Regions from separate parts of the Streptosporangium sp. NPDC048886 genome, predicted to be linked through region 3. Evidence: riboswitches for the same ligand, from Rfam matches in the RefSeq annotation. Region 3 holds a riboswitch; each other region holds the start of a gene.
The links. Region 3 has a riboswitch for S-adenosylmethionine ahead of ACZ6R6_RS02155 (glutathione S-transferase C-terminal domain-containing protein). Riboswitches for the same ligand answer to the same signal wherever they lie in the genome.

Region 1 (5,955 bases), on a different contig from region 3:
TCGCCCAGCTCGGCGGCGGCGCCGGCCTCGCGGGACAGGACCAGCGCGCTGCGCGGCGACAGGACGGGGCCCTCCTTGGCCACCAGGTTCATGCCGTCGCGGATCGGGTTGACCAGCAGCACGTCGGCCAGCCGGTAGGCGGCCAGCGAGCGCGGGTAGTCGTCGTGCACGTTGAGGATCACCGGGGCCCAGTCCTCGGTGGCGTACTCGTCCTCGATCTCCTGGGCGCAGCGCTGCACCGCCGCGGTGTATTCGCGGTATTCGGGAAGATCGTGCCGGGAGGGGTAGGCGAAGGCGAGGTGCACGACCCTGCCGTGCCACTCGGGGTGGGCCGCCAGGAACTCCCGGTAGGCGGTCAGACCCCGGACGATGTTCTTGGACAGCTCGGTCCGGTCGATCCGCACGATCAGCTTGCGGTCGCCGACCTGCTCGCGGAGGGCGGCCATGTGCGACTCGACGTCGGGTTCGCAGGCCCGCGCCCAGAGCGTCTCACCGTCCACGCCGAGGCCGTGCACGCCGATCCGGGTGGTCCTGCCGCCGTGGGTGACGGTATGGCCGGCGCGGTCCACCTCCGCGCCGAGCACCGTCTCGCAGCAGTCCATGAAGGCCCCGGCCCAGCGCGCGGTCAGGAACCCCGCGTGGTCGGCGCCCAGGATGCCTTCGAGCAGCTCGATCCCGACGCCGTCGGGGAGCAGGTTGAAATACTCCGGCGGCGCCCACGGGGTGTGCGAGAAGTGGGCCACCCGCAGGTCGGGCCGCTCGCCCCGCAGCATGGCCGGGACGAGGGTCAGGTGGTAGTCCTGGACCATCACCCTGGCGCCGTGCGCCGCCTCCTCGGCCAGCGCCATCGCGAACGCCTCGTTGTACGTCTGGTAGGACTCCCACTCGCGGCGGAACCTGGCGTCGAAGAGCGGCCTGTTGGGGGTGTCGTACAGGAGGTGGTTGACGAACCAGAGAGTGGAGTTCGCCACCGCGTTGTAGGCCCGGTGGAAGATCGTCGGGGGGATGTCGAGCATCCGCACCGCCCCGGTGTCGTAGCCGGCGTGATCGAGCCGGCCGCCGGGCGCCAGCCGCGCCGCGCTGCGGTCGCCGTCGGACAGCGCGGCGCAGACCCAGAGCATGTTGAGACCCTTGGCGACCTCCGCCAGCCCCGACACCAGGCCGCCTCCGCCCCTGCGCATGCTCAGGGAGCCGTCCTCGGAGAGCGTGAACGAGACGGGACCGCGGTTGGAAGCCACCAGGATCGCGTTCATCAGACCCCCTCGCCTAGGGACATGCTTGTCCCGAAGGTTAACCAAACATAACCCTCGACCGTAGGATGTCGAGCGACTGTGACCGGTGATGGGGGCCCTTGATGGCGCTGGACGAGACGACCGAGGAACTGGCCCGCCTGGCCGCCCGGGGTGACCACCGCGCGCTGGGTGAGCTGCTGAAGCGGATCGAGCCGGACGTGCTCCGCCACTGCGGGCGCATCCTGCCCTACCGGCAGGACGCCGAGGAGGCCTCCCAGGACACGCTGCTGGCGGTGGCCCGCAACATCGGCCGCTTCGAGGGGCGGGCCCGGTTCACCACCTGGCTGCACATCGTGACCGCCAACTGCGCCCGGACCACCTACCGGTCGCTGAAGCGGCGCTCGGCCGAGCAGAGCTCCGACGAGCTGCCGCTGCAGAAGCCCGACGTCGCCCGGGTGAGCGTGATCGCCGGATCCCGGCTGGACCTGCTCGACGCGATGGAGGCGCTGGAGGCCGACAAGCCGGAGCTGGCCCAGGCGCTGGTGCTGCGCGACATCTGCCAGCTCGACTACAACGAGGTGGCCGAGCAGCTCGGCATCCCGCTCGGCACCGCCAAGTCCCGCATCCACCAGGCGCGCAAATACGTCCAGAGCGCGCTGGGCGACGCCTACGGCTTCTGATCCCGACGGGTCGGCGGCGGATCCGGAAACGGCCGAGCCGGTCACGGCGCTCCTTCCCGGGGGCCGCCTGAAACCGCTTCCCGGGGGCCGCCTGAAACCGCCGCCCGCGTGGCGCGCGGCTTTCGCGGCCTTGATCGGCAACGGCTGGATTAAGGTGGCGTTGCCCACATCGCATGATCACTCTGTGATACGAGGCGCTCTCCCCCCTCATGCCTGAAAGCCGAGGTCGAGGAGAGACCCCATGTCCCGCAGACATGCCGTTACCACGGGATGCGTCCTAACGATCACCGCACTTACCCTGGCCGCCGTGCCGGCCGGCGCCGAACGCCAGGCAGCAGGGATCCCGGCCCCCATGGCCGCCGCAACCGCGCTGAAGCCGCCGCCGGGCATGCTGGAGGCGCTCCAGCGCGACCTCGGGATCAGCAAGGAGCAGGCCCAGGCCCGCCTGCTCAACGAGGCCCGCCTGACCCCGATCGCGGCGCAGCTGAGCAGGAGGCTCGGCGACCGCTTCGGCGGCACCTGGCTGCGGGGAAACAGCGCGCAGAACCTCGTGGTCGCCACCACCAGCGCCGACGACATCCCCGAGGTCCTCGCCGCGGGCGCCCAGGCCGAGATCGTCACCAGATCGCTGGCGGAACTGGCCACGATCAAGAAGAAGCTCGACCAGACCCTGCCCGCCAAACCGCTGGTGTCCAGCGCGCGCTACGTCGACGTCAAGCGCAACAAGGTGGTCGTCCTGGCCCCGAAACCGGACGAGGCCCAGAACGTCGTCGAGAGCGCCGGCGTGGACACCGGCGCGGTGCTCGTGCTGCCCTCCACCGAGGTCCCCCAGCCCCTGTACGACCTGGTGGGCGGCACCGCCTACTACATCGGCACCACCAGCCGCTGCTCGATCGGCTTCCCCGTGGTCAAGGGCACCCAGAACGGCTTCGTCACCGCCGGCCACTGCGGCACGACCGGCGCCACCACCACCGGCTTCAACCGCGTCGCCCAGGGCGTCTTCCAGGGCTCCAGCTTCCCCGGCAACGACTACGCCTGGGTCGCGGCCAACGCCAACTGGACGGCCACCCCGAAGGTGGACAACGGCGAGGGCGGCACCGTGCCCGTCGCCGGCGCCCGGGTCGCCATCGAGGGCGCCTCGGTCTGCCGGTCCGGCTCCACCACCGACTGGCACTGCGGCGTCATCCAGCAGCGCGACGCCAGCGTCACCTACCCCCAGGGCACCGTCTACCAGCTGACCCGCACCAACGTCTGCGCCGAGCCCGGCGATTCGGGCGGCTCCTTCATCTCCGTCGACCAGGCCCAGGGCGTCACCTCCGGCGGCTCGGGCGACTGCAGTTCGGGCGGTACCACCTACTTCCAGCCGATCGGCGAGATCCTCACCGCCTACGGCCTGTCGCTGAGGACCACCGAGGGCAACCCGCCGCCGCCGACCACGGGCACCTGCACCGGCTACCCGAGGACCCTGACCGGCACCCTGCGCAACGGCCAGACCGTCTACCAGCCGAACAACCTGTACTACCGGGCGACCGTCACCGGTCTGCACACCGCCTGCCTGGACGGCCCCGTCGGCGTCGACTTCGACCTCTACCTCGAGAAGTGGAACGGCCGGTCCTGGCCCACCGTCGCCTCCTCCGACGGCGCGGGGCCGGACGAGAAGATCAGCTACACCGGCACGGCCGGCTACTACCGCTACCGCCTGGTCTCCGCGGCCGGCTTCGGCCCCTACACCCTGGGCTACAAGACGCCGTAACCCGCTCCCGGTCCCACCACGCCACGCCGATCCTCGACCGCGTTCCGGGGCGGGGCGCGGATCGTCGTGAGGGCCGAAGGGAGGACGGAGCTCCCGCCGGGCAGGCGATCGTCGGAGAACGTGAGCCTGGCGAGGGGCTCCGCCGGCCGCCCGTGGTGACACGGGACGTACGGCGGTGCCGTGGCGTCAACCGCTTCACCCGGCTCACGAAGGCGATCCCGGCACCGTGGCCGGACGGCCCGGCGGCGGGTGGGCGTTCGGAGGGGGGCGCGTCCCACGGCCGGCGATCCCGCTGGTCCCGGCGGGAGCTGTCCGCCAGGTAACACATTACATCTCAAAAAATGAGACGGTTGGTCAGGATGGAGGCAAGCCGGGGTAGAGTGCGTAAGACCTGCTCGCCAGGTTCCAACTGAATATTTGCTCATCCAGAGGGGTGGAGGGACCGGCCCTGCGAAGCCCCGGCAACCCTCCCGGTTCAAGACTCGTGATCTGACGAGGTCGGCCGGGACAGGTGCCAATTCCGGTCTGCGGCCAGGGTGGTCGCAGACGAAGATGAGGGAAAGGCCTCGCTTCATGGCGCTCGCAAGCACTGAAACCACCACCTCGCTCGACTTCGGCCCCGCCGCGGCCCTGTCCTGCCGCGAATGCGGCGCCCGCTACGACCTCGGTCCCAGCTTCGCCTGTATCGAGTGTTTCGGGCCCCTCGAGATCGCCTACGACTTCGGGCGCGTGACCCGGGAGCGGATCGCCGAGGGGCCGACGAACATCTGGCGCTACCGCTCGCTGCTGCCCGTCCCGGCGGACGTGGCCGCCAAGCCCAACATGGCGCCCGGCTGGACCAAGCTCGTCAAGGCCGACAACCTCGCCCGTGAGCTGGGCATCCGTTCGTTGCACGTGAAGGACGACTCCGGCAACCCCACCCACTCCTTCAAGGACCGCGTGGTGGCCATCGCGGTCGAGGCGGCCCGCAACTTCGGCTTCCATACCCTGTCCTGCTCCTCCACCGGCAACCTGGCCGGCGCGGTGACCGCGGCCGCCGCCCGAGCCGGGCTGGACGCCTGCGTGTTCATCCCCGCGGACCTGGAGCAGGCCAAGATCGTCATGGCGTCGGTCTACGGCGGCAAGCTCGTCGGCATCGAGGGCACCTACGACGACGTCAACCGCTTCTGCTCGGAGCTCATCGGTGACGAGCTGGGCGACAAGTGGGGCTTCGTCAACGTCAACCTCCGGCCTTACTACGCCGAGGGCTCCAAGACGCTGGCCTACGAGATCGCCGAGCAGCTCGGCTGGCGGATCCCCGACCAGATCGTCATCCCGGTCGCGTCCGGCTCCCAGCTCACGAAGATCGACAAGGCGTTCAAGGAGCTGATCGCGCTCGGCCTCGTCGAGGACAGGCCATACAAGATCTTCGCCGCCCAGGCCGAGGGCTGCTCCCCGGTCTCCGCCGCCTACAAGGCGGGCCACGACGTGATCCGCCCGGTCAAGCCGGACACCATCGCCAAGTCGCTGGCGATCGGGAACCCCGCCGACGGCCCCTACGTGCTGGACATCGCCCGGCGCACCGGCGGCGCCGTGGAGGACGTCACCGACGCCGAGATCGTCGACGCGATCCGGCTGCTGGCCAGGACCGAGGGGATCTTCGCCGAGACCGCGGGCGGCGTCACCGTCGGCGTGCTGCGCAAGCTGGTCGCCTCCGGGCGGCTCGACCCCGAGGGCGAGACCGTGGTCCTCAACACCGGTGACGGCCTCAAGACCCTCGACGCGGTGGCGGACCAGGCGCGTCCCACCGCAGTCATCCGGCCGTCTCTTGACGCATTCCGTACGGCTATCGCCTAGAAACTTGTGAAAGGGACTGAATAATGAGCGTTTCTGTGCGGATTCCGACGATTCTCCGGACCTACACCGGCGGCTCGGCCGAGGTGGCCGCGGAGGGGGAGACCCTCCGGGAGGTTCTGCAGAAGCTCGATGCGGACTACCCCGGAATCGGCGCCCGCATTCTCGATGAAACGGGCAAGATCCGGCGTTTTGTCAACGTCTATGTCGGGGATGAGGACGTCCGTTTCGCCGACAATCTCGACACGGCCACGCCGTCCGGCGTCCAGATCTCCATCATTCCGGCGGTCGCGGGGGGTTGACCCCCGGCGCCTCCGCGCGCCCACCCCGCCTCTCCACGACACCCGCACGCGGCCCGGCCGCGTGCGGGTGTCGTGTTTCGCGGGGCAGATCGTCGCTGCTGACCTGGAGATATGATGCAATTTTTAACCAATTAATCGTACCGGCAAAACTCTGC
Region 2 (5,955 bases), on a different contig from region 3:
TCCGGCAGGCTGACAACACGCTCGCCGGGGACAGCCGACGGACATTCCAGGACGCCGTGGCGGGCGCGGGTCTCCGCCCCGATGCCGACGGGTGGTGGCACCTCGATCTCGGCAACCGGGTCCGGGCCGCGCCCCACGACAGGCCGGCCGCTCTCACGGCGAGATCACCTGACCGCTGAGCCCTCGCCGTGATCGGGATCCGGCTCCGCCACCCGGTCCGCCGGTCCACGCACGCCCTGGTCCTGCGGGGACCCGGCCTGCTCGCCCGCCTCGTAGCGGTGGTGCAGCTCGACCGGCCTGTCCTCCTCGGCCGCGCCCTTGGCCGCCTTGCCGCGCATCCGGATGTTCAGCAGCTCCACGACGAGCGAGAACGCCATCGCGAAGTAGATGTAGCCCTTGGAGATGTGCTGCTCGAAGCCCTCGGCGATGAGCACGACGCCGATCAGCACCAGGAACGACAGGGCGAGCATCTTGATGCTCGGGTGCTTGTCCACGAAACGGCTGATCGGGCCGGAGGCGAAGAGCATCACGACGACCGAGACGATGACGGCCGCGACCATGACGCCGAGCTCGTCGACCATGCCGACCGCGGTGATCACCGAGTCGAGGGAGAACACGATGTCCAGGACCATGATCTGGAGGATCACCGCGGTGAAGGAGGCGGCGACCCTGCCACTGGCATGACCCGACTTGCCCTCAAGGCTGTCGTGCATCTCGAAGACGCTCTTGCCCAGCAGGAAGAGGCCGCCGAGGATCAGGATCAGGTCGCGTCCCGAGATCGGGTGGCCGAAGACCTCGAACATCGGCGCCGTGAGCTTCACCACCCACGACAGCGCCAGCAGCAACAGCAGCCGGCTGACCAGGGCGGCGAGGAGACCCAGCTTCCGCGCCTTGTCACGCTGGCCGGGCGGGAGTTTCCCCGCCAGGATCGAGATGAAGATGATGTTGTCGATGCCCAACACGATCTCCAGGCCGACAAGGGTGACGAACCCTATCCAGATCTCGGGATCAGTCACCCAATCCATCGTTCACTCCTCCGTCAGGCGTCAGGGGTCACTGCCTAGACGACTGGGCATCACCGTGAGTTCCTGAACAAAGAACACAGCTGCGCATTTCACCGACTTGCGGAGCCCGGCCAGGGGTCGGTTATAGTTCCCCTGTAGGTCATGAGTGCCAGTGACAAGCCCCGGCTCGCTGGCCGGCAACCCTCGCGTCCGCGGCGGGGTGCCCCGGGTGAGGACCTGGTCCGGCACGGAGTGTGTCGGGCAAGCGCGGGCTCCACGCACCAACGCCACGGCTTGGGGTCCGATGACCTCCGAGGAGTTCTGGCGTGTCCGCACTGACGATCTTCACCTCCGCCCCCGCCACGTCCGTGACCGTCCCCGCCACCCGCGCGTCCGAGGACCGGCGGATCCCCGCGGTGCTCGGCTCGGACCTCCAGGTCCCGGTCAAGGGCGGCAGGCTCGTCCCCTACGCCAATCTCGACTACGCCGCCAGCGCGCCCTGTCTGGAGCCGGTGAGCGCCGCCGTCGCCGCCGCGCTCCCGGCCTATTCCAGCGTCCACCGCGGTGCCGGGTACGCCTCCCAGCTCACCACGGCCCGCTACGAGCAGGCCCGGCACACGGTCCGCGCCTTCGTCGGGGCGCGCCCCGACGACTCGGTGGTCTTCACCCGGAACACCACCGACGCCACCAACCTGCTGGCCCGCAGCCTTCCCGCGGGGACCACCGCCGTGGTCTTCGACACCGAGCACCACGCCTCGCTGCTGCCCTGGGCCGACGCCGTACGGCTCGCGCCCCCCGCCTTCCCGGGCGAGGCGGTCCGCGCCGCCGACGAGGCGCTGGCCGGGATCCACGGCCCCAAGCTGCTGGTCGTGACCGCGGCCTCCAACGTCACCGGCGAGCTCTGGCCGATCGCCGCCCTGGCCCACATCGCCCACCGCCACGGCGCCCGCATCCTCGTCGACGCCGCCCAGCTCGTCCCGCACCGCCGGCTCAACCTGACCGCGCTGGACCTGGACTACGTGGTCTTCTCCGGCCACAAGCTCTACGCCCCCTTCGGCACCGGCGCCCTGGTCGGCCGGACCGACTGGCTGTCGCAGGCGGAGCCGTACCTGCGGGGCGGCGGCGCGGTGCGCTCGGTCGACGACGACGGGGCCGAGTGGCACGACGACCCCGAGGCCCGTCACGAGGCCGGCACCCCGAACGTCCTGGGCGCCATCGCCCTGGCCGCCGCCTGCGACGCCCTGAGCGCCACCGGCTGGAGCGCGCTGCTGCGCGAGGAGGAGCGCCTCATCGGCCGCCTCCGCGCCGGTCTGGCCTCCGTCGAGGGCGTCCACGAGCTGTCCCTGTGGGGCCCCGACCACCCCCGCGTCGGCATCGTCTCCTTCGTGGTGGACGGCTTCACCGCCCGCGAGGTCGCCGAGGCCCTGTCCGGCGAGTACGGCATCGGCGTGCGCGACGGCAAGTTCTGCGCCCACCCCTTCGTCCGCCACCTCCTCGGTGCCAAGGACGGCGGCTGCGACGACGTCACCGCCTCCGCGGTCCGCGCCTCCATCGGGATCGGCACCACCGAGGAGCACGTCGACCGTCTGGTCGCCGCTCTGCGGGACCTGCTGTCGCGGAGCTGACGTGACAGCATGGCCCTATGACTGAGCGTCGTGCCGCAGGCGCACCCCGGGAGATCAGCGTAGGGATCGGCGCCGGAGCGGACGCCGTGCACGGAGTGCGCGGCAAGGAACTCGCGACCGAGGACATGGTCCTCAACATCGGGCCGCAGCATCCGTCCACCCACGGGGTGCTGCGGCTGCGGCTCACCCTGGACGGGGAGCGGATCAGCGCGGCCGAGCCGATCGTGGGCTACATGCACCGCGGCGCGGAGAAGCTGTTCGAGGTGCGCGACTACCGGCAGATCATCATGCTGGCCAACCGGCACGACTGGCTGTCGGCGTTCGCCAACGAGCTGGGCGTCGTGCTCGCGGTGGAGCGGATGCTCGGCATGGAGGTGCCGGTCCGGGCGGTCTGGATGCGCACGCTCCTGGCCGAGCTCAACCGGGTCCTCAGCCACCTGATGTTCCTCGGCTCCTATCCGCTGGAGCTCGGCGCGATCACCCCGGTCTTCTACGCCTTCCGGGAGCGCGAGACCCTCCAGGCCGTGATGGAGGAGATCTCCGGCGGCCGGATGCACTACATGTTCAACCGGGTCGGCGGCCTCAAGGAGGACGTGCCCGAGGGCTGGACGGACCGCGCCGGGCGCGCCGTCGCGGACGTGCGGCGGCGGCTTCCCGACATCGAGCACCTGATCGCCGGGAACGAGATCTTCCTGGCCCGCACGGTCGGGGTGGGCGTGCTGGACCGGGAGACGATCATGCAGTACGGCGTGAGCGGCCCGATCGCCCGCGCCTCCGGGGTCGACCTCGACCTGCGCAGGGACGAGCCCTACCTCGCCTACGGCGAGCTGCCGGTGCGGGTCGTCACCCGGACGGCCGGAGACTGCCACGCCCGGTTCGAGGTGCTGCTGGAGCAGGTGAAGGTCTCCCTGGACCTGGCCGACGCCTGCCTGGAGCGGCTCCGGGAGCTGCCGCAGGGGCCGGTCAACCAGCGCCTGCCCAAGGTGCTCAAGGTGCCCGAGGGCCACACCTACGCCTGGACCGAGAACCCGCTCGGCATCAACGGCTACTATCTGGTCTCCCGCGGCGAGAAGACCCCCTGGCGGATGAAGCTCCGCTCGGCCTCCTACAACAACGTCCAGGTGCTGCGCGAGATGCTCCCCGGCCACCTGGTCTCCGACATGGTGGCCATCCTGGGGTCGATGTTCTTCGTCGTGGGCGACATCGACAAGTGACGCGCGGGCCGCACCGCCCCGGGGGCCGCCCCCCGATCAGCCGTGTCAACAACCCTGCGGGTCAATACAGCTAGCGGTCCTCCTCCGAGGAGTCCTTGGGCACCTTGCAGCAGTATTCGAGGTAGAGGGCGGCGCAGACCAGCACCACACAGCCGATGAACGAGCCGCCGGCGATGAGGAAGTCGCGGCGGGGCACGCCCTGCTCCAGCAGGTCGGCGGTGTAGATCGTGAACCCGGCGAAGACGCCGCCGAAGACCGCCCCGCCGTACGCGGAGGCCTTGGCGAGGGCCGCCAGCCGGGCCACCGCCAACGGCTCGACGGGTTTGGTGTCGCCCTTGCGCTCGATCCTGGCCTTCGTCATCCACCCGCTGTAGATCTCGCCGATCGCCAACAGCAGCACCGTGGGGATCGCGGTCCACGGCACGGTCGGCAGGGACGAGTAAAGGGGCTTCAGCAGCGCCCAGGTGATGATCGCGAACATGACGACGAGACCGACGAGCACGCCGGGACGGGTCGGCTTCAAATGGGCCTCTGCAGCGTCAGATCGGCGCGTAGCCGCACGTAGTCCTGGTCCAGCCCGGCCAGCAGGTCCTCGACCCTGCGCCCGGCCAGCACCGCGTCCGGATCGGCCCGCAGCCACGGCACCAGCACGAACGCGCGCTCGTGCGCTCTGGGGTGCGGCACCGTCAGATCGGGGTCGGCGGCGGTGACGTCGCCCATGGCGATCAGGTCGACGTCCAGGGTGCGCGGCCCCCACCGCTCCTGGCGGACCCTGCCGAAGGCGTTCTCCACACCCTGGGCGCGCTCAAGGAGCGTCCGGGGCCTCAGGGTGGTCTGCGCGATCACCACCGCGTTGAGGTAGGGACCCTGCTCGGGGCCGCCGAACGGGTCGGTCTCGTATACGGGCGAGACCGCGACGAAGTCGAGCTCGGGGGCGTCGAAGAGCGCGTCGAGCGCGCCCTGCAGCGTCTCGAACCGGTCGCCCAGGTTGCTGCCGAGCGCCAGCACGACCTTCATCCCCGGCTCCGGGTGATCGTCACTACCACGTCGTCGAACGGCAGCGGGATCGGCGCGGCCGGCTTGTGCACGCTGACCTCCGCCGACAGCACCTGCTCGCGCGCCAGGCAGACCTCCGCCAGGCGCTGGGCCAGCGTCTCGATCAGGTTGACCGGCTCGCCCTCCACGACCTTCACCAGGTCCTGGGCGAGCTCGCCGTAGTGCACGGTCCTGGTGAGGTCGTCCCCGGCCGCCGCGGGCGCCGTGTCGAGGAAGAGCGTGGCGTCGACGACGAACTCCTGGCCGAGCTCCCGCTCGGCGGCCAGCACGCCGTGCCGTCCCCGTGCCCGCAGGCCCCTGACGCTGATCCGGTCTGTCACGCGGCTTCCTCTTCTTCCTCGTCCTCGTCGCCCTGCAGCACCGGCGAACCGTGGTGCAGCCAGAGCCGCCAGCCCGCCGCCGTCCTGATGAAGGTGTTGCTCGCCACCACCTTGCCCGCGGCGAAGCTGGAGTCGCCCTCGTCACCGGCGGTGAGGATGTTCTCCTCGCAGGTGAGAATGGCCACATCGCCCAGGACCATGACGCGGACGTCGGTCAGCACGAACTGGATGTAGGGGGTGTTGGCCATGATGAGCGCCCAGGAGCGCAGCACCTCCTGGCGGCCGTTCACGATCGGCCACCCCGGGTGCACGCAGCTCACCTGCTCGCCGTCGACGTCTTCGGCCCAGATCTCGGTCATCTTGTCGAGATCCGCGTTCTCGATGGCGGTGTAGAACGCCTGGTTGACCGTCTCGACAGCGGTGGTGTCGACGCTCATGCTCTCGCTCCCTGGACTGCGGCAGCCACACGGACGGCGTCCGCGTTCGGGCGTACGTCGTGCACTCGCACACACCATGCCCCCGCCTGGGCGACGAGGGCGGTCACGGCGAGCGTGGCGTCATCACTGCGACTGAAAGGACGCGGGGTGCCGTCCGGGTCCGCCAGCAGCCGGCCCAGGAACCGTTTCCGCGAGGCCCCGATGAGCAGCGGGGGGCCCAGCTCGGCGAGCCGGTCGACGCCCGCCAGCAGGGCCCAGTTGTGTTCGGGGTTCTTGGAGAAGCCCAGGCCCGGGTCGAT
Region 3 (5,955 bases):
GCCCATAGAGACCCGAGCCGGGCAGAGACACGAGCCGGGCAGAGGACCGAGCCGGGCAGAGGACCGAGCCGGGCAGAGGACCGAGCCGGGCAGAGGACCGAGCCCGGACGGGCGTCCGAACGTGGACGGGCGTCCGGACCTCGGGCGGAGGCCCGAGGTCCGGGCCGGCGGTCTCGGCCCGGACCTGCGGAAGGCCCCCGCGGGGGCCTTCCGTCCGTCAGGGGTGTCCGTCATGGGTGTGGAGAGGTGGCCTTGTCATCCTCCGGCCAGCCGGTGCCCGTCTCGTCGTGCTTGTCGGCCTGCCAGCCGTTGTCCGAGTGCAGGAACGGTAGCCGGTTCTTGGCCGCGTGGGTCACCTTCGTCTTGGCGGCGCCGGTGACCTTCGAGACCCGCGCGCCGACCAGGCCGGCGGTCTCCTGCACCCTCGGGCTGTCGGACACCCGCAGGGCCATCCGCTTGATCTGCTCGTAACGCTCCCGCCCGGCGCGGCTCCCCAGGATGTAGCCCACAGCAAGACCCACCCCGAACATCATCCGGTAACGCATCTCCACCTCCACAGCCATGCTCCGCCGGACCCTACCCGCGGATCGCGGGTCGTTTCCGACCTACCCCGGTGTAGCGATGCGACACACACGCTCAGAGTGCGCTAATCTATTCCTGCGCCGCAAGGAGCGAGGAAAACTCCCCGGTCAGAGCGGCGCAAAGCACGATCCCGTGTAGCTCAATCGGCAGAGCAGCCGGCTGTTAACCGGCAGGTTATAGGTTCGAGTCCTATCGCGGGAGCCACACACAGAAGGCCCCTGGAGCCCAGCTCCGGGGGCCTTCGGCGTTCTATGGTCCGATTCGGGAGACAAATCCTCCCCGGCCGTAGAAGATGTCAGATACCGCGTCATGTATCGCTATGCTCGCCAGTCAGCGAGGACGGCGCGGTCGCCGCGGAACACAACGATCGCAGTGGGGCAGGGCCGCTGCACACAGGGCACCGCGCCGCCCGGAACGGCCGTCCGTGCCCGTGAGCACGCATGGGTGGTTGTTCTGTGCTGATCTGGCGGAGGTCTCGGCGTCGTGCACCGGAGCTGATGGGCGGTGTCCGGCGCGCGGCGGCCAAGTTCTTGAGGGCGAAGGAGCCTGTTCCGGTCGTGCAAGAGATCGATACCGCGGCGGCCGCGGACTTCCTGAGGTTGTTCCACGCGGAGAATCCCGAGGCGGGGCCGGTGGAGGCCCGCATGCGCGAAGTCCAGATCGAGATCTACCGGACGGGGAGCTACACGCACACCCCGGAGGAGCTCGCCTTCGGCGCCCGGGTGGCCTGGCGCAACAGCTCCAGGTGCATCGGCCGGCTGTACTGGCACTCGCTGCAGGTGCGTGACCGGCGCTGGGTGAACACGGCCGAGGACGTGGCCGTGGAGTGCGTCAACCACCTGAGGGAGGCCGCGCCCAACCGCAAGGTCCGGCCGACGATCACGGTGTTCGCCCCCGACCGGCCGGGCAGGCCGGGCCCGAGGATCTGGAACGAGCAGCTCATCCGCTACGCCGGATACGCGATGGACGACGGGTCCGTCGTCGGTGACCCCCGGTATGTGGACTTCACCACGATGGTGCGCAAACTCGGCTGGCCCGGCGGCCCCGGCACGCATTTCGACGTGCTGCCGCTGGTCGTCTCGGCGGGCAACGGCTCGCCGCTGATGTTCGGCGTGCCCGCCGACGCCGTGCTGGAGGTGGAGCTCACCCACCCGTCCTACCGCTGGTTCGAGAAGCTCGGGCTGCGCTGGCACGCCGTACCGGCGATCTCCAACATGTGCCTGGAGATCGGCGGGATCCACTACCGGGCGGCGCCGTTCAACGGCTGGTACATGGGCAGCGAGATCGGCGCGCGCAACCTCGCCGACATCGACCGCTACGACCTGATGCCGATCATGGCCCAGCTCCTGGGCCTGGACACCTCCACCGACCGCTCGCTCTGGCGCGACCACGCCCTGGTGGAGCTGAACGTGGCGGTCCTGCACTCCTTCGACCAGGCCGGGGTGACGATGACCGACCACCACACCGAGTCGCGGCGATTCCTGACCCACCTGGCGCGTGAGGAGAAGGCGGGCCGGGTCTGCCCGGCCGACTGGAGCTGGATCGTCCCGCCCATCTCGGGCTCGGCCACACCGGTCTTCCACCGCTACTACGACGAGGCGGAGCTGTCGCCGAGCTACGTCCACCACCCCGATTCCGTGGAGCGGGGGCTCGGCCGCTGGCCCGTGCCGGGGTGGTGACGGAGGGCGGGACGGCGGCGCGGCGGCAGGGGCATTGCGGAGAGGCCGTAGAACATGGTTCGGTATGGAGACCGGGCAAGGAGGGCGCGCAATGATGGACCTGGTGCTGTCGTCGGTCGAGCAGGGCGTGCTGACGCTGACGTTCAACCGGCCCGAACGGCTCAACGCCTGGACCGACACGATGGGGCGGCGATACTTCGACCAGCTCGCCGAGGCGGAGGAGAACCCGGAGGTCCGGGTGATCGTCGTGACCGGGGCGGGGCGGGGCTTCTGTGCCGGCGCGGACTTCCAGACCCTCAACGCCATCCAGGACGGCTCCTACGAAGGGGAGCCGGACAAGCGGCCCACCACCTTCCCGGCCACCATCGGCAAGCCGGTCATCGCGGCCGTCAACGGCGCCTGCGCCGGCCTCGGCATGGTCCACGCCCTGGTCTGCGACCTGGTCTTCACCGCCGCCGAGGCCAAGTGGACGACCGCCTTCGCCCGCCGCGGCCTGATCGCCGAGTACGGCCTGTCGTGGATCCTGCCCAGGCTCATCGGCCAGGCCCGGGCCATGGACCTGCTGCTGTCCGGCCGCACGTTCACCGGGGCCGAGGCCTACCGGCTGGGCCTGGCCGCCCGGTCGGTGCCCGGGGAGAATCTGCTGGAGGAGACCCTGGCCTACGCCCGCGAGCTGGCGACGCACAGCTCGCCGGCGTCGATGGCCGTGATCAAGCGCCAGGTCTGGGGTGACTGGGAGCGGACCCTGGAGGCGTCGGAGTCGGCCGCCGTGCGCCTGATGACCGAGTCGTTCGGCCGCCCCGACTTCGCCGAGGGCGTGGCCAGCTTCGTCGAGCGCCGCGCCCCCAGGTTCCCGCCCCGGTGAGCCCGCCCGCCGCCGGGCCCCGCCCCACGGCGGTGGCGCGGGGCGGTCAGGTCACGTGGGACAGCCAGTGGGGGGCGGTCCTGAAGGGGGCGGCGCCGGTGGTGACGGCCTCCATCAGCCGGGCGGCCGTGGCGCGGGCGTTCTCGATGACCTCGGGGGGATAGGCGTAGCGGACCTGGTGCTCCTCGAACTCGTCCTCGTCGTCCAGGATGATCCGGCCGTCGCGCATGCGCATGACGTCGAGGTCGAGGTCGACCATGGTCACCTCGCCGTCGCGCCACTCGGGGACGGTCGAGATGTCGCAGTAGATCTCGACCCTGTTCGGCTCGGCGTTGAAGGTGGCCGTCCACCAGGCGTCGCGGGGGAAGAGCATCACGAACGCGTCGGCCCAGGTCACCGGCGGCTCATCGCCCCTGCTGCCGCTGGAGCCGGCGACGCAGCCGGTCCAGACGCCGTGCTCGTCCTCGCCGAGGAGCAGCGCGGGGTGGTGCCAGTGCAGTGAGCCGTCGTATTTGCGGTAGACCACATTCACGATCTCGCGTGTCATCCCCCGACAATAAGGGTTGACAGAGATCTATGTATTTCCTACCTTCTAACTAGGTTAAGAGTGTCAGTGCAGAGCCCCGGCTCACTGACCGGCAACCCTCGCACCGCGGCGGGGTGCCCCCGGGGGAGACCTGGCGGCACGGTCGGCGTGCCGCAAGCGCGGACCCCTCAACGGGTCACCGAGGCATGCCTGGGAGCAGTACATGTCCGAGATCACACTCAACTACGCCGGCCCCGTCGACCTCGACGCCTACGGCCGCTACCGGCCGGGCGACCGGCCCGGCCCCCGCTACCCCTTCCAGGGGCGGATCACCGCCGACGGCGCCGGCGAGTTCCCCGCCGAACCGGGCCGCTACCACCTCTACGTCGCGGCGGTCTGTCCCTACGCGCAGCGCGCGGCGATCGTGCGCTCGCTCAAGGGACTGCAGGACGTGATCTCGCTGTCCTACGTGGACGACGAGCGTGACGGGCGCGGCTGGGCCTTCCGCGAGCGGCGCGGGGCCGACCCGGTCAACGGCTTCACCACGCTCCGCGAGGCGTACGAGGCGACCGAGCCGGGCTTCGACGGCCACGTCTCGGTGCCGGTGCTGTGGGACAGGGCGGGCGGGCGGATCGTCAGCAACGACTTCCCCGACATCACGATCGACCTGGGCACCCGGTTCGGCGGCGACCCGGAGATCGACCTCTACCCCGAAGAGCTCCGGCCGGACATCGACGCGCTCAATGCCAGGATCTACGAGTACGTCAACACCGCGGCGGGCCGCGTCGCCTCGGCCGCCACCGAGACGGAGTACGGCCGGGCCCGGCAGGCCGTGATCTCCTTCCTGGAGGAGCTCGACGCCCGGCTCGCCGACCGCAGGTTCCTGTTCGGCTCCGGGATCACCGAGGCGGACGTGCGGCTCTGGCCGACGCTGCTCCGCTTCGACCTCGCCGACAACCCCTCCGCCAGGATCAGCGAGCGCCCGCTGACCGCCTTCCCGAACCTGTGGGCCTACGCCCGGGACCTCTACCGGCACCCCGCCTTCCGTGACAACACCGACTTCTCCGCGATCACCTCCCCGGCCGCCGCCGAGACCGACCCCTGGCGGATCCCGGTCGAGCCGCTCCACGCCGACTGGGACGAGCCGCACCGCAGAGCCGCCGTATGAGCCCCGTGAGCGCCGCGCCCCCCGTGCCGCCGGACGAGGAGATCGCATGAGCGCCGCCGTCGCCGTCGTCGGCGCCGGGCCGACCGGGACCTGCCTGGTGGAGCGGATCTGCGCCAACGCGGCCGAGCTGCTCGACTGGCCGTCGCTGGACGTCCACGTGATCGACCCCTACCCCCCGGGCGGCGGACGGGTCTGGCGCAGGGAGCAGCCCGAGCTGCTCTGGATGAACTCCACCGCCGCCGACGTGACGCTGTTCACCGACGCGTCGGTCCAGTGCCAGGGCCCGATCCGCCCCGGTCCCTCGCTGGCCCAGTGGCTCGGCGGCGACCCCGGCAGGTTCGCCTCCCGGCCGGTCCAGAACGCCTACCTGTCCCACGTCTTCCGGCAGGCGGTCGACACCGCTCCACGCGGCGTCCGGGTGCACGTCCACGCGGCCCGCGCGCTGGACCTCACCGACGTCCCCGGCGGCCAGGTCGTGACGCTGGAGGGCGGCCGGACGATCGAGGTGGACGCGGTGATCCTGGCACAGGGGCACGGCGACGTGATCCCGACCAGACAGGAGCAGGCACTGGCGGAGACGGCCGCGGGCGGCGGGCTGCACTACCTGCCCACCGGCTACGCCGCCGACCTCGACCTGGACCGGGTGCCCGGGGGCGAGCCGGTGATCGTCCGGGGCATGGGACTGGCCTTCATCGACCTGATGGTGCTGCTCACCTCGGGCCGGGGCGGCCGGTTCGTCCGCGAGTACGACGGGGAGCTCGTCTACCTGCCCAGCGGGCGGGAGCCGCTGCTCCAGGTGGGCTCGCGCCGCGGCGTGCCGTACCACTCGAAGACCGGATACCCCTTCCGCGGCGCCCGCCCGCCGGTGCCGCGCTTCCTCACCGCGCAGGCGCTCGGCGCGGGGCCGTGGAACTTCCGCAGGGACGTGTGGCCGCTGGCCGCCAAGGAGCTGGGCCACGCCTACTACCACGAGCTGATCACCGCCCACCCGGAGCGGGCCCGGACGGGCTGGGCGGAGTTCGAGGAGGCGTACGCGGCCGAGGAGTGGCGCAGTCCCGGGATGCGCGCGCTGATCCGCAGGGCCGTACCCCGGCACCTGGACCGGCTGGACTTCGACCGGCTGGACCGGCCGCTG

Region 1: linked by a shared signal. The riboswitch ahead of thrC (threonine synthase) and the one ahead of ACZ6R6_RS02155 (glutathione S-transferase C-terminal domain-containing protein) in region 3 are both predicted to bind S-adenosylmethionine.
Region 2: linked by a shared signal. The riboswitch ahead of ACZ6R6_RS08115 (aminotransferase class V-fold PLP-dependent enzyme) and the one ahead of ACZ6R6_RS02155 (glutathione S-transferase C-terminal domain-containing protein) in region 3 are both predicted to bind S-adenosylmethionine.

What each region holds. Positions count from the first base shown of each region.
Region 1 covers NZ_JBVJHH010000073.1:820-6,774, reverse strand. Annotated here, with positions in the region: gene ACZ6R6_RS46750 (alpha,alpha-trehalose-phosphate synthase (UDP-forming)) at 1-1,253, opposite strand, end outside; gene ACZ6R6_RS46745 (RNA polymerase sigma factor) at 1,355-1,912, shown strand; gene ACZ6R6_RS46740 (S1 family peptidase) at 2,265-3,665, shown strand; SAM riboswitch class I at 4,084-4,224, shown strand; gene thrC (threonine synthase) at 4,239-5,501, shown strand; gene ACZ6R6_RS46730 (MoaD/ThiS family protein) at 5,525-5,800, shown strand.
Region 2 covers NZ_JBVJHH010000005.1:208,384-214,338, forward strand. Annotated here, with positions in the region: gene ACZ6R6_RS08105 (hypothetical protein) at 1-13, shown strand, start outside; gene ACZ6R6_RS08110 (TerC family protein) at 165-1,025, opposite strand; SAM riboswitch class IV at 1,163-1,278, shown strand; gene ACZ6R6_RS08115 (aminotransferase class V-fold PLP-dependent enzyme) at 1,331-2,629, shown strand; gene ACZ6R6_RS08120 (NADH-quinone oxidoreductase subunit D) at 2,647-3,843, shown strand; gene ACZ6R6_RS08125 (DUF3180 domain-containing protein) at 3,914-4,366, opposite strand; gene folK (2-amino-4-hydroxy-6-hydroxymethyldihydropteridine diphosphokinase) at 4,363-4,860, opposite strand; gene folB (dihydroneopterin aldolase) at 4,857-5,219, opposite strand; gene ACZ6R6_RS08140 (nuclear transport factor 2 family protein) at 5,216-5,656, opposite strand; gene folP (dihydropteroate synthase) at 5,653-5,955, opposite strand, start outside.
Region 3 covers NZ_JBVJHH010000001.1:491,179-497,133, forward strand. Annotated here, with positions in the region: gene ACZ6R6_RS02130 (YtxH domain-containing protein) at 231-545, opposite strand; tRNA gene ACZ6R6_RS02135 (tRNA-Asn) at 711-786, shown strand; gene ACZ6R6_RS02140 (nitric oxide synthase oxygenase) at 1,140-2,261, shown strand; gene ACZ6R6_RS02145 (enoyl-CoA hydratase-related protein) at 2,353-3,126, shown strand; gene ACZ6R6_RS02150 (DUF402 domain-containing protein) at 3,173-3,673, opposite strand; SAM riboswitch class IV at 3,726-3,838, shown strand; gene ACZ6R6_RS02155 (glutathione S-transferase C-terminal domain-containing protein) at 3,876-4,820, shown strand; gene ACZ6R6_RS02160 (FAD/NAD(P)-binding protein) at 4,867-5,955, shown strand, end outside.